Regions from separate parts of the Solibacillus sp. R5-41 genome, predicted to be linked through region 1. Evidence: riboswitches for the same ligand, from Rfam matches in the RefSeq annotation. Region 1 holds a riboswitch; each other region holds the start of a gene.

Region 1 (4,834 bases):
TTCATTAGATATAGGCTATGTACCAAAAGGAAGAGATGCAACGGTTTCCTATGGCACATTGGATTACCGTTTTCAAAATATAAGCGGTGTCCCTTTTATAATAAAATCGATTTATCGTAATGGCTCGCTCACAGTAGAATTAAGAACATCAGAGGATTATATGGGGATGCTAAAAAAGAATCAATAACTTGATTCAGCAGAGCTCCTCCACTCCGATATGTGGGGATGAATAGAGGAACTTAAGCTAATAAGCGCCCCATCCTGTGGCAGCGCCAGAGAGACCAACATCGTGTTGACCCAAAGCCCCCTGCGGATGTCACATATTTTTAGTGAATTTTTTTGAGCAAGCTCAAAAAAAATCTGAACAAGAGTTATCCGAGGCGTAATTGATATTAAATAAGCAATCTGGAAGGTTTTATTTGGTTAATCAAATTGAACCTTCCCATAAACCCCGCCACCACCAACTGCAAAATATAGCTGCCCCGTTCTTGCTAAATCAATTCTTTCTGCAATTTTTTGTGGTACAACTGTCGCCAATTGAAGAACCGTTACTCGGTGTAGTATGTCCATCTCAGTACCAAATGCGGCGAGTAACTTTTCTATTATTTTTGGACCGATACCCGGTATGAAATCTAATGGTACTTGATGGATGTAGGGCGGTCTTTTTCGTTCTGTCGTATGATCGGAGGACAGCTCCTGTATGCGTTTCGCCACACCTTTAATAATTTGTTTACTCCCACAATTGAGACAGAGTTTCGCCTCATCCTGTACATGACTGCCACATTTAGCGCAAACAGTTTGATGATATTTTCCGAGTAAAGGATGTAACCCATAATTAGCGCTTATAGAGCGATTATCAATATTGTGCAATGCTTTTAACAACTCAACGAAATTTGCATCTGCTAAATATAGTTTTTGATATTCTCGCGCCATTTTACCAAGGGAGTGAGCGTCAGAATTGGTGACAAATGTATAATGTTTAAGTTCTTTTATTTTACTGACCATCTCGGTATCGGAACTAAGACCAAGTTCAACCGCATCAATCATTGCCGGATCAAATACTTCCGTTAAGCTTTGTCGCACCCCTTTCCCATATAAGCTTTTAAAAGGTGTAAACACATGTGCGGGGATGAACAAACCACCGAGTGCAGCTACTTGTTGCTGCAATGTTTTTGCATCACAATAAATACGCTGCGAGCTGAGATGTATATTTTTTACATGTTGACTCATCCAATCTGAAAAAGCCTTCATAACCGTAATTGTTGGGAAGTATGCTAACACATGAATCGGACCATGACAATTCGTATCGTAAATTTCAATTTCAGTGCCTAAAATAAGTGTTGTATTTTCATACCGCAGTCCACCGTCAGCAAGTGGTACAAGAGAACCTTGTGCTATCAATTGCGCCATTTCCTCTAATACGCCCGGTGAATGACAGTCGATAATTCCAATTAAATCGAGCCCCTTTTGTGAGCTGGCTGTTTGTAAAATATTCGTCAATGTTAATGTTTTACTACCCGTAATTTTTACTGCGCGTCCATTCAATGTGCGACCAATGTGAATATGCAAATCCGCATAATAGTTTTTTAACAAATTAACTTATCGCCACCTTTCTAAATTTAAGGATGTGTCAATAAACTTTAGTTATACGATGGAAGAATTCCTGTTTTTTTAGTTATTCTAAATGAGGATTTCCAGACCTGAAATTTGACAATTTCACAATTACCATTCCCATACCTGCACGAATTTATATGGCTATCCGTCTGCCCAATTAAATATTGGAATTGTATTGCGCATTGTCAGAAGTTGAAAAAATTCTATTGATAATGCAATGGAAAGAATGGTAGCATAAAGGTAATTAAAATATTTGCAGGGGGACGCGTATGCGTTGAGAAGGTTGAAACCTGACCCTTGGAACCTGTTCAGTTAATACTGGCGTAGGGAGCAAAGTACATAGCGATTAACACATTTCGCATTTTTTTTGTACATGAGCTCTCCTTTAAGGGGAGTTTTTTGTTTTTTTCGTGTTGGCCCAAAGCTCAGGAGTAATTGTTTTTCCAAGAAAATATTTTATTAGCGGGGGGACGCATCGGCGTTGAGAAGGTTAAAACCTGACCCTTAGAACCTGTTCAGTTAATACTGGCGTAGGGAGCAATGAGTAGGACGCTTCTTTGCTATACGCATTTAGGAGCGTTTTTTTTGTTCTTAAGCCTAACACAAGGAGGAAGAAAGATGACATTTTGTGATGAGGTAAGAAAAGAAACGGATTTATACTGGGAAGGAAGCTTTGAGCATCCATTTGTGAAAGGGCTTGTTGATGGCACGCTACCAATTGAAAAATTTAAATATTATATGATGCAAGACGCGTATTATTTAAAGCATTACACAAAAGTGCTAGCGATTGCAGCTTCGAAAGCGGAGCATAATGACGACATTTCGTATTATCTTGATATGGCACAATCTATTAACGAAGGAGAGCTTGAATTACACCGAACTGTGTTTGCAGAACTTGCTGTATCCGTAGAGGAGCTAAAAGCGTTCGAGCCTGCCCCAGCTGCTTATAATTATGTGAGCCACATGTATAATGCTGCACATAATGGAGATGTTGCAGAGGCTTTTGCAGCGATGTTCCCATGTCCGTGGTTATATCAGGAAATCGGTGAAAAATATAAAGATGCAAAACCGGGCGTTAAGCTATATGAGGATTGGATTGCGATGTATAGTGCAGACGATTTTAAAGCGACAATTGAAAAACAAAAAGCGATAATGGACCGCTATGTCAAGGAACAGCCTGAAAAAAGCGCCATTTTCAAAGCACATTTCGTGAAAAGCTGTTATTACGAATGGAAGTTTTGGGAAATGCCTTGGACATTAGAAAACTGGGAAAATGAGGTTGCTCAATATGACTATGTATAATATTCATAAAAAGAAACCGCTCGTCCACTGTATAACGAATTATGTTGTCGCAAATTTTACAGCGAATGGCTTGCTAGCAATAGGGGCATCTCCTGTCATGGCAGATGATAAGGATGAAGTGGCGGAAATGGTCGCAATGGCAGATGCATTGTTAATTAATATCGGGACAATAAATTCATGGACATTTGAGGCGATGTTGATTGCAGGAAAAAAAGCGAATGAATTAAATGTTCCGACTTTACTTGATCCTGTAGGGGTTGGTGCAACCGAATTCCGAAAAAAAATCGTTCAGCAATTGCTTGAGCAAATCCGTTTTGACGCAATCCGTTGTAATGTAGGGGAACTTGCCGCAATTGCTGGTGTGCAGTGGGAATCCAAAGGTGTCGACAGTGGAGAAGGAGACATGGATACTGTTGAAGTTGCAAAGCAAGTAGCAAAAAAATGGAATACAACGGTTATTGTAACGGGAAAAACAGACATTGTAACGGATGGTCATGTAGTGGAGCAAATTGCTGGTGGCGATGTACGGATGACTCAAATTACTGGTTCAGGCTGTTTATTGAGTGCCATTTGTAGTGCAGCACTATCTGTTGAAGGGGATAAAATAACAAATTTACAGCAAGTTTTACAGCAATATAAACAAATAGCGGCAGAGGCTAGTGGTGAAGCGCAATATATGGGATCGGTACAAGTGAGCGTATTAAATGGCCTTGAAAAATATTCATTGAGGGAACAGCTATGAATATTGTGATGACGATTGCAGGCTCGGATAGTAGTGGTGGGGCAGGTATACAGGCAGATTTAAAAACCTTTCAGGAGCTTGGTGTATACGGGACGACTGTTATTACTGCTTTAACTGCACAAAATACAATAGGAGTCTCTAATATTTTTCCCACGCCGCCTGGTTTTATTCAAGCTCAAATGGAGGCTGTATTTGCAGATTTGCCTGTAACCGCTCTAAAAACGGGGATGTTATTTTCAGCTGACATTATTGAAACGGTTGCGGAAGTTTTACAGAAAATGGACGTACAGCTTGTCGTTGATCCAGTTATGATTGCAAAGGGCGGGGCTAGTTTATTACAGCGGGAAGCGGTCGAAGCACTCAAAACAAAGTTATTACCTTTAGCAACTGTGCTGACACCTAATATTCCAGAGGCAGAAGTCATTACAGGAATGACGATTACAACTCCAACTGATATACAAGTGGCAGCACAGCAAATTTTACGACAAGGTGTGCAATGCGTTGTAATGAAGGGGGGCCATTTAGAAGGTACGGAAGCGGTAGATACCGTATTTTTCCAGGATGGCTCAACATTTTCCTTAAGTAGTAAGCGTATTCATACACGGCATACACATGGAACTGGTTGTACGTTTTCTGCGGCAGTAACTGCTTTTTTAGGGAAAGGCTATGCTGTGCGGGATGCAATTATTGAGGCGAAACGATTTATTCAGGCCGCCATTGAAAATCCTTTGAACATTGGAAATGGAAATGGACCGACCAATCATTTTGCCTATAAGCAAATATCATCGAAAGGTGAGGTACAGCTTGTTGAAACGACATGAATTAGATGTATATTTTATTATGGGAACGATCAATTGCAGCGGAGACCCACTCGTTATTTTAGAGAAAGCACTACAAGCAGGTATTACGATGTTTCAGCTGCGAGAAAAGGGTGATGGTGCATTAACTGGTACAGCGCTCGTGGAATTCGCCAAAAGCTGCCAGAAGTTATGCCGTCAATACAATGTACCGTTTATTATCAATGATCATGTTGAATTGGCGTTAGAAATTGATGCGGATGGTATACATATTGGTCAAGATGATACCGAGCTGGCACAAATTCGTACGCCTTTTCCAAACAAATGGATCGGTGTATCTGTGCATTCGATGGAAGAAATGGATTTCGCTGTAAAGGAT
Region 2 (4,834 bases), 1.4 Mb from region 1:
GTTTATTATAATACGAAGTAAAGCACAATCCATTTAAACAATGAATTGTGCTTTATAAGATTTTCACTCCATCAACAAGTTCAAAAGCTTTGTACGTGCTTGGAAAAATTCCTCGGTTTCTAACAGTTCCTTTGTGCGCTCTTTTGGAAACGGCACTTGGATTTCTGCTTTAATCGTTGCCGGGCGTTCCGATAGCACATAAATACGGTTTGCCAAAAAAAGCGCTTCATCAATTTGATGGGTAATAAATAAAATAGACTTTTGACGTTTTTTCCACATTTCTAATAGCCAAATGTGCATTTTATGGCGTGTAATTTCATCCAGTGCTGAAAAAGGCTCGTCTAGACAGAGCAAGCTTTGCGGACTTAATAAAGCACGTAAAAAGGATATACGCTGCTTCATGCCACCTGAAATTTCGTGTGGATAGGCGTGTAAATAATCCCCTAATCCAATACGTTCAATCCATTCAATAGCTTCATCCTTATTAACCGTGCCCGATAATTCTTGTGCAAGCAGTACGTTTTGTAACACCGTTCGCCAAGGTAATAGGCAGTGATGCTGTGGCATATAGCTAATGTGCCCACTTTCCCCATTAATGAGCGTATCATCAATGAAAATTTGACCAGAAGATGGTGGCAATATCCCGCCAACACATTGTAATAATGTACTTTTACCGCTACCAGAAGGACCAAGCAATGCCACGATTTCTCCATCTTGTACATGTAAATCAATATCTTGCAAAACTTCTTGCTGCTGAAATTGCTTATGGAGTGCTTGAATTGTTAGCATGATGTGGCTCCTCCTTTTTATAGCTATGTACAAAACGCTCTTCTATTAGGCGAATGATTCCGAAAACGCTTAAGCTTAGTACGACAATGAGTGTAATCGCAACAAACACGCGATCTGTGCGAAAGGCTGATTGTGCATATGTCATATACACGCCTAAACCTTGTTTCGCACCGAGCCATTCGGTAATGACCGCACCCATCACGCTATACGTAGCGGCAATCTTTAACCCTGAAAATAACGCTGGCATTGCAAACGGTAGCTCAAGCTTCCAAAATTGCTGCCATTTTGTCGCACCAGCCATTTGAAAATACTGTCGCAGTTCTGGTGTCGTTTGACGTAACCCATCCAACAGGGCAATCGCAATTGGGAAGAAGCATACTAACCCAATAATGACGACCTTTGGCATAAGCCCGAAGCCAAACCAAATGATTAATAGTGGCGCTAGCACAATCGTCGGGATATTTTGCGATATCAGGATTAATGGATAGCCAACTTTATGGACGATCGGCAGTAAATGCAATAAAATCCCTACGATAAAACCAATTAAACTTCCAGCTGTTAAACCGATGATTGTTAGCTTAACCGTTGCAATGACATGTGGTAAAAGTTCATCAGACGTTTGAAAAAGCTCCATTATGACTACAGATGGTGCAGGAAATAGCCAAACTGGTAAATCTAGTAGCCGCACGACAATTTCGGCAATGATGAATAAACTTAGTAAAAAGCCTATCGTAATGCGATACTTTTTCCAAAGGTTCATGAATCATATTTCCCCGTTAGCTTTTCGATTGATGCACCTTGTGGGTTATATAAAATTTTCACTTGAGAAATGACGCTAATTGCACCCAGTTCCACCATTTTTTCATTCATTTTTTCAATCAGTTGTAGAAGCTGTGTTAGCTCGCCTTCCATCGTTGTTTCTAAAGGACCTACGCGATAAACGACCCCAGACGCATCAATCATTGCAATGGCTGCATCGACATACGGGATCACATCTTCATACCGTTCTGTTTTCGGGATAATTTGAATACTTACTAAACTGTTGGCCATTTTTTATTCCTCCGGTAAAAATTGATTTGTAAATGCTTTTTCAGCATCTAATTCTTTTTCGATTAACTTATTTTCGAACATCCAATTCGCGTAGTTTTCCCATACGTCTAATGATTGGATTCCCCACTGTGACGCTTCTGCTTGGTACTGTTTCGATAACCAAATCGCACTGTTCACTACTAGTTCTTCATCTAATTCTGGTACGGCTTTTAATAGCATACTTGCCGCTTCTTCTGGCTCGTTAATCGCTAGTTCATAGCCTTTGCTTACGGCCTGCATAAATGCACGAACCGTTTCTTCTTCCTCGTCAATGTACTTTTCATTCGTAATAATTACCGGTGTATAGTAATCCAATTCTTTCGCATAATCTGTTAAATATAGCATATCAATAGCTTGCTCACGTAACTCCGCTTCAATGCCTGTCCAGCCGTAGTAAATCCATGCAAAATCAATATCTTGTTTCATCATATTAAAAAAGTCTGCAGAGCCGGCGTTAACAATGTCTACTTTCTCTACATCCCCATCTTCCATGCCCATTACCGTTTTTATAATGGCTTGTTCAACTGGTGAACCCCAGCCGCCATATGTTTTTCCTTCAAAATCTTTTGGTGTTTGAATCCCCGTTTCCTTTAATGATGCAAAACCCGATGTATTGTGCTGAATGATGGCTGCAATGGAAACGATTGGGACACCTTGCAATCGCGCCTGTGTAACGGATTCTTGGGCACTAATTCCGAACTGTGCTTTGCCTGTTGCAACAAGCTGATCTGCACCTGCATCCCCTGGTTGAATAATTTCAACATCCAGACCTGCTTCCTCAAAATACCCTTTTTCCTGGGCAACATATAAGCCCGTATGATTCGTATTTGGCGTCCAATCAAGCACCACTTGAACTTTCGTCAAATCTGAATCTTCTGTTTTAGCATCTTGTTGACAGCCTACTAATAGCAATGACATGCCAATAATACTTAACCATTTCCACATGTAAAAATCCTCCCTTTTTCGCCTAAGTATGTACAGATTCTTGCGTTTTTTTGCAAGATCTATCTTTCAAATGAAAAGGACTAATAGAAAAATGTAAAAAACGCCTGGTACATTGGGTACCAGGCGTCGAACAAGAAACAAATAGTTACAAAAATAAACTAAATAACAATCTACGTGTCAATGTTTCCTCCGCCGGTATTAACCAGTTCAGGTTCAAAGGGTAAGTCTCTCCATGGATCACTTTCTCAGCTAGCAACACTAGCACCCCTACATTTTTAGGTCTATGAACTTTTCAATGCCTATCGTAACGATATCCGACACATAGGTCAAGCTTAATATATCCAGTTTTCCGATTTTTCACTTTAAAAGCCTTTCGTAGTACCTGAATAAAGTGCGAATAATGGGTGATTTCATGTGAATTGGCACGTATTTCAACTTTTTCCCCTCACAAAAAAGCAACCTAAAAAACAGGTTGCTTTCCATCCTTTTATGCATATAATTTTTTCCTTTTAAAGGTTGGCTTGACCTCGGCAAATATAATGGCAACAAAAATTAACACACAGCCGAACAGCATACGCCCCGTTAATATTTCGCTGAGTAGCCATACCGAGAATATCGTACCGAATAAAGCTTCCGTTGATAGGATAATTGCGGATTTTGTTGGATTTGCATATTGCATCCCAATATTTTGACACACATACGCAACCGCCGTACAGAAAACCGCTAAGTAAAGAATAACGTAGATCCCTTCCGAAGAATATGTAGTTGGCACCTCACCAAGCACTAGGACTGAAGCAATACTTAAAATCGTCGCCGTATAAAATTGAACAATTGTTAAAGCAAGTGCATCCTCAGTTTTGACGAAAACATTTGTATAGAAAATGTCAAAGGCAAAGCCAACTGCACATAAAATGGACAGGAAATCGCCAAAATTGATTGTGAGCGAGTCTTGTAATGATAAAAAGCCAATTCCGACAATCGCCATTCCGGCAGCAATAAATTCAAAGCGATCAATGCGACGTTTATAAATGACATACGCAATGATTGGTACAATAATAACATTTAAAGCTGTTAAAAAAGCATTTTTCGAGGGTGTCGTGTACTCCAGCCCCATCGTTTGCAAAGCAAATGCGGCAAATAAGATGGCGCCAAGGACAGCACCCTTCCAAAGAACGCTTTTCGTAATTAATTTTAACTTTTTATAAAATATAACGCTTAAAATAATGGACGCTAATAAAAAGCGCCCAGCCATTAATTGAAAGACGGTCCAGTACTCTAGCCCAACAGCCATGCCGACGAAACCGCTCCCCCACATCACGGCCGTAATGAGCATCAAAATTTCGCCTTTATATTTCTGCATAAATATTCCTTCTCTCTATGAATTTATACGAATAGTTTAACAATAATCAATATTTAGTAAAAATGGAAGGAGAATTTACTAAAATCGAAAAAGTGTACAAAATTCAATGAAATTTACTGTTGGCGATTGGGTTTTGGATAAGGCAGGTAGCTTCAAATGTGCGCCTCCACTTGTTGTAGATGTATCTGTAGTTTTATAAAAAAGATTTAATCTAATCACTGAAAAAAACCCCAGTCATTAACTGAATTTTATTAACTCAACATACTGTTATTAATGAATAAAATATTGCTGTTTAATTCGGCAACGTTTTAATTTTACTAGGGTTCTTTAAAATTTAATTTCTACCGTTGTCCCAAAACCAAGTTCACTGTTAATCGTAAGCTCTCCATTATGTTCCTGAATAATATCTTTAGCTATGGCCATTCCAAGTCCAGATCCTTTATGTGCTTCTCCGGTACTGGTTCCTCGGTAATAGCGATCAAAAATTTTATCAAGTTCCTCATTCTTTATGCCTTTTCCATTGTCCTTTATAGTTATATGAGTTCGTTCACATTTCTCAATCATTACATCTATTATTACATTTTCATCATTATGAACAATCGCATTATAAATTAGATTATTGATCGCTCTTCGAAAAAGAATTTCATCAAT
Region 3 (4,834 bases), 1.5 Mb from region 1:
ATTATATTAAAAAACAGAATCCTTTAAAATTTGCTCATAATATTCAACGCTTATAATGATAATTCATTTATGTTAATAACCCACTTCATTATATCAATCAAGGACTTGTGCATAGGATAATCCTACACGCAAGTCCTTTCGTTTTGCACTCACACTTCTACCGATTCATTCTGACAACTTGTGTAATTTGCTTTCCCGCTACCTCATGCTGAACCTGTTGGATAAACTCTTCAAAGGACATGGTTTTCAATCCCTCTTGTTTATACGCCCTTACAGTCACCGTCCCGTTCTCAAGCTCTTGATCACCGAGTACAAGAATATACGGTACTTTTTGCATTTGTGCATCGCGAATTTTACGGCCTAGCTTTTCATTTCGCCCATCGATAGCTACTCGAATATTTGCCTGACGAAGCTCCTTTGCAACTCTTTCAGCATACACATTATGTACGTCTGAAACACCAATAATTTGCACTTGCTTTGGTGCAAGCCATAATGGGAATGCTCCACCAAAATGCTCAATTAATATTCCTAAAAAGCGATCAATTGAACCAAATACAGCCCGGTGGATAACAACTGGTCGTACTTTTTCATTTTCTTCGTTAACGTACGTTAAATCAAACTTCTCTGGTAGTTGAAAGTCCAGCTGCACTGTTGCACATTGATGACTTCGTTTAATCGCATCTTGTATATGAATATCAATCTTTGGTCCATAAAAAGCGCCGTCCCCCTCATTAATTTTATAAGGTAAGCCCAAACGATTTAACACATTTTCAAGCGCTTGTTCCGCCTTATCCCACAATGAAAGCTCTCCCATATAGTCAATAGGTCGTGTCGATAATTCAATTTCATATTCGAAGCCAAATACTTTGTATACACGGTCAATAATTTGCAAAGCGAGTGTAATTTCATTTTCTATTTGCTCAGGTGTCGCGAAAATATGGGCATCATCTTGACAAAAAGTACGGACGCGTAAAAGCCCATTTAGTGCCCCACTAAATTCATGACGGTGCACTTGACCAAACTCGGCCATTCGGATAGGTAAATCACGATATGAATGCAAATCATTTTTATAAATCAACATATGCCCTGGACAGTTCATCGGTTTTAACGCAAACTTTTGCTCATCTACTTGAGTGAAATACATATTATCTTTGTAGTGCTGCCAATGCCCCGACTGCTCCATAAACGTTGATTCATCATGAGCGGTGTACGTACTTCTTTATAATCATAGCTTGTTTGCAAACCACGCAAGAAATTTTCTAATTCGTTACGAATAATTTGGCCGTTTGCTAAATAAAATGGCATGCCTGGTGCTTCTTCCGAAAACATAAATAGTTCAAGCTCTTTTCCTAACTTACGATGGTTACGTTTTTCTGCTTCTTCAAGGAACACAAAGTATTCATCCATATCCTCTTTCGTTGCGAAAGCCACCCCGTAAATACGTTGCAACATTTGATTATTGCTATCACCACGCCAGTACGCACCTGAAATATTCATCAGTTTGAAGTGCTGCAATTTATTTGTGGATGGCACATGTGGTCCTCTACATAAATCGATAAATTCTCCTTGCTCATAAACCGTTACGCGTTCTTCTGCAGGAATTGCTTCTAGTAGCTCAAGCTTTAAATAGTCATGCACAAAAATTTGACTCGCTTCTTCTCTCGTTACTTCCTTGCGAACAACTTGGAAGTTCTCGCTTACAATCTTTTTCATTTCGCGTTCAATTACACCTAAATCTTCTGGCACTAACGTATGAGTCATTTCAATATCATAATAAAACCCGTTTTCAATTACTGGACCAACACCAAATTTTGCATTTGGATATAAACGCTTCACCGCTTGTGCTAACAAGTGCGCTGTTGAATGACGAAGTACCTCTAAGCCTTCTTTTGACGCAGCATCATACAGAGAAATTTCAGCATCCACTAGAATTGGTCGTGTCAAATCGGTTGCCGTCGTATTTACACTACCTACAATTGATTTTTTCGCTAAGCTAGGACTAATCGACTTGGCGATTTCGGTTAGCGTAACACCTTTAGCAAAACGTTTTCGTTCGCCATTCGGAAATTGAATCGTTACTTCTTGATTTGACATACTACCACTCCTTTTCTTTTTTTGGTAAATAAAAAAAACACATATTCGTCCACAAAGGGACGAGTATGTGTTTGAATACCCGTGGTTCCACCCAAATTCCTACTGTACTGTTGCATCAGTAGCTCATTGATACAGATAACGCCTGTACACGTCACTAGTTTCCTAGCACAGCTCCAAGGGAGTAAATCGATTCATCCAATCAGGAAACTTTCAGCCGGTGATTTCCCTCTCTTTTGATCTTCACTAAAACGATTCATATCCTTATCATTGCTTTTTAAATTGAAATTAGTATTTAATCTAACCTACACCTAAAATATTGTCAATAACCCATTTTCAAGAATTTACAGAAAATACATTCTACAATCGTTGCTATGATTGGATTTACTTGTTTCATAAATTGCCTTACAATAGTGCCCACATATCTCGTAAAATCCCCATATGAATGGAATATTATTTGTGCACTCTATGCAAAACACAACACGCACGATATTCTTTGTTAACTCCCAATACTTAAATATATCAACCATGGACGAAAGTATGAAATAATAAAACTTCATTTACAATGATAATATTGGTAGGTTATACTGATGGCACATTAAAAAAACTACATACCGTTTTCTGCACTAGGGGTGCCCACTTTGGCTGAGATGCGAGCTTTTGCTCCGATCCCTTATAACTCGATCAGGATAATACCTGCGTGAGGAAGTGCGGTGACTTTCCGATTTTTTCATTTTGGATAAGTGGCTGCATCTTCACGGATGTGGTCTTTTTTTATGAAAATTTTTCGGGAGGTTTTTAATATGCAATGCGGTTTAAGCCCTATCGTTGGATTTCGTTTTTCTCTTCATCCAATGACCAATGATTTTATTTCGGTAATTAAAGGTGCTCTTCTAGAAACAGATACATCAAATGTGTGGATGCATACGGATGACGTATCTACTGTTATTCGTGGAAAACAGGTGCATGTATTTAATGTGGCAAAAGCCATCACTTTACATGCTGCTAAAACGGGAGAGCATATTGCATTATCTGGTACTTTTTCAGTTGGTTGTCCAGGTGACACTGCAGGAGATGTATTTTTGGATAAAGGAGATGAAGTAGCAAATACAGATACGACGAAACAATATGTTTCCTCTCAATTTGCTCTTTATCCGATGAATAATCCTGATTATATGAATGTTATTTATAGTGAAATAGACCGTGCAAAAACGCATGGTGTTTACAATGAGTCGATGCATTATGCAAGTGGTATTCACGGAGACATACACGATGTATTTGAATTTTACGAAGAATCTTTCACACATGCACGATCGGAAAAACATAAACATCTTGTTATGACGGTTTCAATGAGTATTAATAGTCCTTCTCACGGAGGTCTTTAATATGTTGAAATCTTGGAAGCTAAAAGAGATTGTACTTATGTCTTTATTTTCTGTTGTGTTTGGTATTGTCTATTTACTATTTCTACATGCAGGAAATATTTGGGCAGGGTTTATTGGTCCTATTGCGTATGAATGGATCTTCGGCATTTGGTTTATCGTATCGATTATTTGCATGTATATTATTCGTAAACCTGGCGCAGCAGTCATTTCTGAAACAATCGCAGCAACAATAGAGGTTTTATTGGGCAATGCCATTGGTCCGCGTTTAATTCTTACAGGTCTTATTCAAGGATTGGGAGCAGAAGCAGTTTTTGCCGCAACACGCTACAAACGCTTTGACTTGTGGGTATTAATGTTAGCTGGTGTTGGCTCAGCCGTTTTCAGCTTTGTATATGGATACTTTTTAGGGGGCTTTGCCGTGTACAGCACAGGTTACGTAGCATTAATGTTAGGACTTCGCATATTAAGTGGTGCTCTAATTGCCGGTGTCGGTGGAAAAGCTTTATCAGACGGATTACTCGCTACGGGTTCACTCCGCGGATATGCCATTTCACGCTCGAAAAAAGGTGAATCACATGCCTAATGTTATCTGCTTTAACAATGTAACTTTCTCTTATCCCGACGAAGAACAGCCAATACTCGAGAATCTTTCGTTGTCCATTCGTCGCGGAGAGCGTGTTGTCATTACAGGTCCAAGCGGCTGTGGTAAAACAACCTTACTGTATTTATGTAATAGACTTTACCCTGATAATTGTGATGGCATCTTAACTGGGTCATTAGAGCTGTTCGGGAAAGACAGTTTCTCTTATATCCCTGGAGAAATAAATCGCCGGATAGCAACTGTTTTTCAAGATCCCGATGCTCAGTTTTGCATGCAAACGGTAGAGGAAGAACTTGCATTTACATTAGAAAACTTGCATATACCACGTGAAGACATGGATGGTCGTATTCACGAGGTGTTGGAATTGACGGGCTTAAGTGGGTTTCGTCACGCAATTATTCAAAAGCTTTCAGGTGGCCAAAAACAGCGAATTGCTACTGCATGTGCACTCATTATGGAGCCTGAAATTTTGTTGTTAGACGAACCGATTGCTCACTTAGACCCTTACACTGCCCTAAAATATGTGGAATGGTTGGATCAGCTACAGTTAAAACGAAAAATTACGATTGTTGCCATTGAGCATCAATTAGATCTATGGGGGGATTTTTTTGAACGAAACATCCCATTAAATAAAACTGAGGATGCTACCCCTTTACAAAAACGGAATAGCTCCATGCAAGAAGATGTTACTTTCCTTGCCAGTAGCATAAGTGCGAAACCGTTTCTCCAAGAAGTTTCTTTCACTTTAAATCGTGGT
Region 4 (4,834 bases), 1.3 Mb from region 1:
TTCCACAATTTACAACAGTGCAACAAGTGAACGCAGCATTGCAGGTGGAGCAATTGAAACATGAAACGTTAAAAGGGGAAATCGAACGAGCTACGCAACATTTGCAGCAAGCACAATTAAATGAAAAAACTTGTGCGGCTAATTTCGAACATGCTAAAAAGCGGGAAATTGACCAGCTACAGGAGGAATCAAAGGCGAAATCGGAATATTTATTAGCGCTTGAAAATGCCGGATTTACAGATGAGGTGAGCTATAAAAAGTCGATTTTAGCGATTGAAGTGCAGCAACAAATGCGTCAAGAAATTGAGCAGTTCCGACAAAAAATGCATACCTTTGCTGTACAAATTGCGGAAGATTCTGCTCAATTAGCGGGGAAAGAACCTGTCGATTTAACGGCATGGGAGCAGCAAATTAATGAGTTGAATCATCAATTTGAGATGCTATATGCGGACTATAAACTGGCTGAATCATATATGGAGCAATGTCGATCAACGAAAGTCCGATTGCAAAAAGTAGCAACAGAAATTGAGCAATATAAAGGAAAGTTAATTCAAGTAGAGCAAATTTATGATGTTATTCGTGGTCAAAATGAAGCAAAAATTTCATTTGAACGTTTCGCACAAATTGGTTACTTAGAAAAAGTGACGCATGCGGCGAACGAGCGCTTGCGTATTTTATCGAACGGTCAATATTTCTTGAAGTCTACTGGACGTAAGGAAGGGAATGCACAAAGTGGGCTAAGCATTGATGTGTTTGACAGTAATACAGGACAAACCCGCGATGTGAAGACACTTTCGGGTGGAGAAAAATTCAATGCCTCACTTGCCCTTGCATTAGGGATGGCTGATGTCATTCAAAGTGTGCAAGGTAGTGTTCATATTGATACGATGTTTATTGATGAAGGCTTCGGTACTTTAGATGAGGAATCATTGAGAAAAGCGATTGATATTTTAATTGATTTGCAACAAACGGGGCGATTAATTGGCGTCATTTCACATGTTGCAGAATTAAAAGCGGCAATGCCAGCAATTTTACAAGTGCAAAAGCTAAAAGAAGGCCATAGTCGAACGGAAATTATCATAAAATAAAAACATAGAAAAACCATTTTGATTTCGTGCAAAATGGTTTTTCTGCATGTAGGAACTGTGGAAAGCTATCTTTTTGACATGTTTGTAGCCTTTAATTTTGACCTATTATCAATTATTTTTTTGACGATTGGATAAATAATTGGCGCAAATTTGATTGCAGTTTTTATTAATTTTTTTAGCTTCATAATGGAACGCTCCTTTAATTTCTTTCAGCGGAAGTAAAGTTAGTATACCCATTAATAAAAAGCCTATTAATATTAACGCATTACTTTGATTGCTTGTACAAAATTCCAAACAGCAATAGCACAGGTGAGAAGTAAGTACAAAATAAAGATAATTATCGTGAGTAAAATGGTACTTTCATTAAAAGAGAAAGCATTTGATACGAAAAGCGATGATGAAACGAAGATAACTAAAAATAGAATCCCCAAAACGAATGGGACTAATTGTGAAATAAATGCGCGCTTTGCATGTGAACGTATAGCGGTGTCTTTACTCACAAAAAATATTAGTAATGGCACAATGAATGGCGCAAAAAAGATACTTAAATAGCCAATTGCACTTAAACCTTTTGAATTATCCAAAACATTCAACTCCTTTACATTTTTATAAGGAACTATAACTAATGGTATTGATAATTTTACTATTATTGGATATAATTTATTAGTTCAAACAATTAAAAAGATGTAACCACAAGGGGTGCCGAATTTGTTGGCTGAGATTGTGCACGTAATGCACTGACTCTTTGAACCTGTAAGTTAACGCTTGCGTAGGGATGTGGATAGAAACCGACTAATAAACGATAGTCAGGCTCTGTCCTGATGTCGTTTTTTTCTATTCCTTCTCACTTTTTACATCGGAAAAAAAGGAGGAGATTTGATATGGACAAAAAGAAATTATTAATGATGGTGGAAATTGCAATCTTTGCTGCCATCGGGCTAGTACTAGACCAATACTCATTTAAATTATGGGCACAAGGTGGATCCATCAGCTTTGTCATGCTACCCATCGTATTAATGGCGATTCGTTGGGGCTTAGTAGCAGGTTTAGCAACAGGATTAATTATTGGGGTTTTACAAATGGTATTCGGTGCATTTATAGTACATTGGGTGCAGGCACTACTTGATTACGGCATTGCCTTTACAGCGGTAGGAGTTGCTGCTGTTGTACGTAAACCATTACTTGAAGCAACACAAGCATTAAACAAAGCGAAAATGACGACTTATATTGTCATCGGAATTTTCATCGGTGGATTTTTACGATTCGGTGCCCACCTTTTAGCAGGTGTTGTATTCTTTAAGGAATATGCTGGTGATGAAAATGTCTGGAAATATTCAATACTTTATAATGCTTCGTACATGCTACCGGCGACGATTTTAACAGCTGTTATAGCAGTATTATTATTCACATCCGCACCACGATTATTAAAAACATATAACTCGCTACAGCAGAAATCATCCGCTTCTATAGGTGGAAGTTCTACGTCAAACTGATGGAGCAATGTCAGCATGGAAACATCCTTTTAATCGAGGAGTAATTGATAAATTAAATAATTTAGGATGGAGGAGTGTCTCGAATATGGGATGCTCCTTTTATTATTATATAACTTGCACATATGAAACCTGCTTAAAATTAGAATGGAAGTTAACTAAGAATCCGCCGCCTCCCACGGTAGCGGCGCAAAATATGCTAAAGGTTCAGTGTGCCAAACTTACACAGAGGCTGGCCTTGCACAAAGCACACGGATGAGTAGTGCAGATTTGTGCAACAAAGCTGTTCGCCTCATGTGCTTAGCCAGCCTAAACGAGCACAAACTTTATTAGAATTTATAACAAAAAGCTTACATTAGCAGAAGGAATTCTTTAGTTCAGCTTTTATAGAGATGAAAAATAGCCACTCTTCAAGTTGTAGTAATTGAACCCTTACAACTTTTTTTAAGTATGATATAGTGTAGGGTAGACATTATTATGAGGAAGGAAGTTTAACATGATCGTTACAACTAAAGAAGAAGTCCAAGCGTTTAAAAAGATTGGTCGTATTTGCGCGGAAATTCGTGAGGCAATGAAGCTTGCGACAGTACCGGGTGTTACTACGAAGGAATTGGATGAAATTGCAGGGCGCATGTTTGCAGAAGCAGGAGCCATTTCAGGACCAAAAGGAGAATATGATTTCCCAGGATACACTTGTATTAGTGTCAATCATGAGGTAGCACATGGTATTCCAGGTTCAAAGAAAATCCAAGAAGGTGACATCGTTAATATTGACGTTTCAGGATCTTTAAACGGCTATTTTGCAGATACGGGGATTTCTTTCGTAGTTGGTGAAGGCTATGAGGACAAAGAAAAGTTATGTGCAGTAGCGAAGTCAGCGCTTGAGCGTGCGATGACAAAAGTAAAAGCTGGTTCAAAATTAAATCAAATTGGTAAGGCAGTAGAGCGTGAGGCGCGTGATCACGGTTTAACTGTCATTATGAACTTAACAGGCCACGGCTTAGGTAAATCTTTACATGAAGCACCAAACCATATTTTAAATTATTACGACGCTTGGGATACGACAATAATGAAAGAGGGAATGGTACTTGCTGTAGAGCCATTCATTTCAGCAAAAGCAGAGCACATTGTAGAATCAGGTGACGGCTGGACATTCGTAACACCAGATAAATCTTTAGTAGCCCAAATTGAGCATTCAATTATTGTAACAAAAGATAAACCAATTATTTTAACAATGTTAGAAGACTAATAAAAATCGTAACGGCATTTAAAGTCGTTACGATTTTTTTGCAATTTATCATTTTTTGGGAAATCACTTAAAGGTAATTGCTCATTGAAAATATTAATAATTGAAAAGCTAAAAGCATAAATTGGCAAGAAGAATAGTGACTTAACACCAAAATTTGTTCTTACAATAAATGCTCGCGTTCTCATTCCCAGGTTTTATTTCTGTCGCTACATGTTCTTTACAGGAAGGATTTGGTGAAGCGTAAAATTTTTTATTCCATCTGCACTATAGCTTAAAAAGTTAGAATGCTGCTTTAAATTGGAATGAAAATCTAATTAAAAATCCACCGCTACCCACTATATTAGAAAGTTTGTATCTGCAGAAGGTATTCTTTATTTCCTCCTTCCCAAAAAAATAAGTGCAAAATAGCACAAACGAACAAAAATTACCAAATCCAGATAATTTCAAGTAAACTAATAGTAGCTGATCTAGGAGAGGATGAAATTGATGAAGCAGTTAAAGAACTTAGATTTGTCTTTAGAAGTAGATAAAAAAATGTACAAGAAAAAGTTGAAAGTTCTACAATACGAAATGTTAAATGCGCAACAATTTTTATTTAATAATAAAATCGGATTAATTTTAGCATTTGAAGGGATGGATGCAGCGGGGAAGGGGGGCGCGATTAAACGTCTAACAGAGCGCATCGATCCTCGTGGTTTAATCGTCCACCCAATTTCGGCGCCACAGCCACATGAACTTCGTTACCATTATATGCATCGTTTCTGGCGTAAATTGCCACAGCATGGGCAAATAGCAATTTTTGACCGCTCTTGGTATGGCCGCGTATTAGTTGAACGTATTGAAAAATTTGCAGCTGAACATGAATGGAAACGTGCTTATAAAGAAATAAATAGTTTTGAAGCACAATTAACAGATGGTGATTATATCGTGATGAAATTTTGGATTCACATTGATTCAGATGAGCAGCTAAAGCGCTTCAATGATCGTGCAGAAAATCCATATAAATC

What was found. A riboswitch is a leader RNA that binds a small molecule or an ion and turns the genes downstream of it on or off. The one in region 1 is predicted to bind thiamine pyrophosphate.
Region 2: linked by a shared signal. The riboswitch ahead of CSE16_RS10485 (ABC transporter substrate-binding protein) and the one ahead of tenA (thiaminase II) in region 1 are both predicted to bind thiamine pyrophosphate.
Region 3: linked by a shared signal. The riboswitch ahead of CSE16_RS17550 (YkoF family thiamine/hydroxymethylpyrimidine-binding protein) and the one ahead of tenA (thiaminase II) in region 1 are both predicted to bind thiamine pyrophosphate.
Region 4: linked by a shared signal. The riboswitch ahead of thiT (energy-coupled thiamine transporter ThiT) and the one ahead of tenA (thiaminase II) in region 1 are both predicted to bind thiamine pyrophosphate.

The regions. Positions count from the first base shown of each region.
Region 1 is NZ_CP024123.1:773,850-778,683, forward strand. It holds gene CSE16_RS03505 (VanW family protein) at 1-187, shown strand, start outside; gene CSE16_RS03510 (endonuclease Q family protein) at 424-1,593, opposite strand; TPP riboswitch at 1,862-1,961, shown strand; TPP riboswitch at 2,069-2,168, shown strand; gene tenA (thiaminase II) at 2,233-2,916, shown strand; gene thiM (hydroxyethylthiazole kinase) at 2,903-3,658, shown strand; gene thiD (bifunctional hydroxymethylpyrimidine kinase/phosphomethylpyrimidine kinase) at 3,655-4,479, shown strand; gene thiE (thiamine phosphate synthase) at 4,466-4,834, shown strand, end outside.
Region 2 is NZ_CP024123.1:2,170,760-2,175,593, forward strand. It holds gene CSE16_RS10465 (GNAT family N-acetyltransferase) at 1-11, shown strand, start outside; gene CSE16_RS10470 (ABC transporter ATP-binding protein) at 64-789, opposite strand; gene CSE16_RS10475 (ABC transporter permease) at 764-1,549, opposite strand; gene CSE16_RS10480 (thiamine-binding protein) at 1,546-1,839, opposite strand; gene CSE16_RS10485 (ABC transporter substrate-binding protein) at 1,843-2,823, opposite strand; TPP riboswitch at 2,991-3,102, opposite strand; gene CSE16_RS10490 (DMT family transporter) at 3,311-4,183, opposite strand; gene CSE16_RS10495 (sensor histidine kinase) at 4,511-4,834, opposite strand, start outside.
Region 3 is NZ_CP024123.1:3,542,056-3,546,889, forward strand. It holds gene CSE16_RS17540 (kinase) at 1-56, shown strand, start outside; partial or broken gene thrS (threonine--tRNA ligase) at 158-2,094, opposite strand; TPP riboswitch at 2,710-2,815, shown strand; gene CSE16_RS17550 (YkoF family thiamine/hydroxymethylpyrimidine-binding protein) at 2,895-3,476, shown strand; gene CSE16_RS17555 (ECF transporter S component) at 3,478-4,059, shown strand; gene CSE16_RS17560 (ABC transporter ATP-binding protein) at 4,052-4,834, shown strand, end outside.
Region 4 is NZ_CP024123.1:3,766,552-3,771,385, reverse strand. It holds gene CSE16_RS18755 (AAA family ATPase) at 1-1,088, shown strand, start outside; gene CSE16_RS22270 (hypothetical protein) at 1,154-1,273, opposite strand; gene CSE16_RS18750 (magnetosome magnetite crystal formation protein family) at 1,346-1,672, opposite strand; TPP riboswitch at 1,774-1,881, shown strand; gene thiT (energy-coupled thiamine transporter ThiT) at 1,970-2,581, shown strand; gene map (type I methionyl aminopeptidase) at 3,075-3,827, shown strand; gene CSE16_RS18730 (polyphosphate kinase) at 4,314-4,834, shown strand, end outside.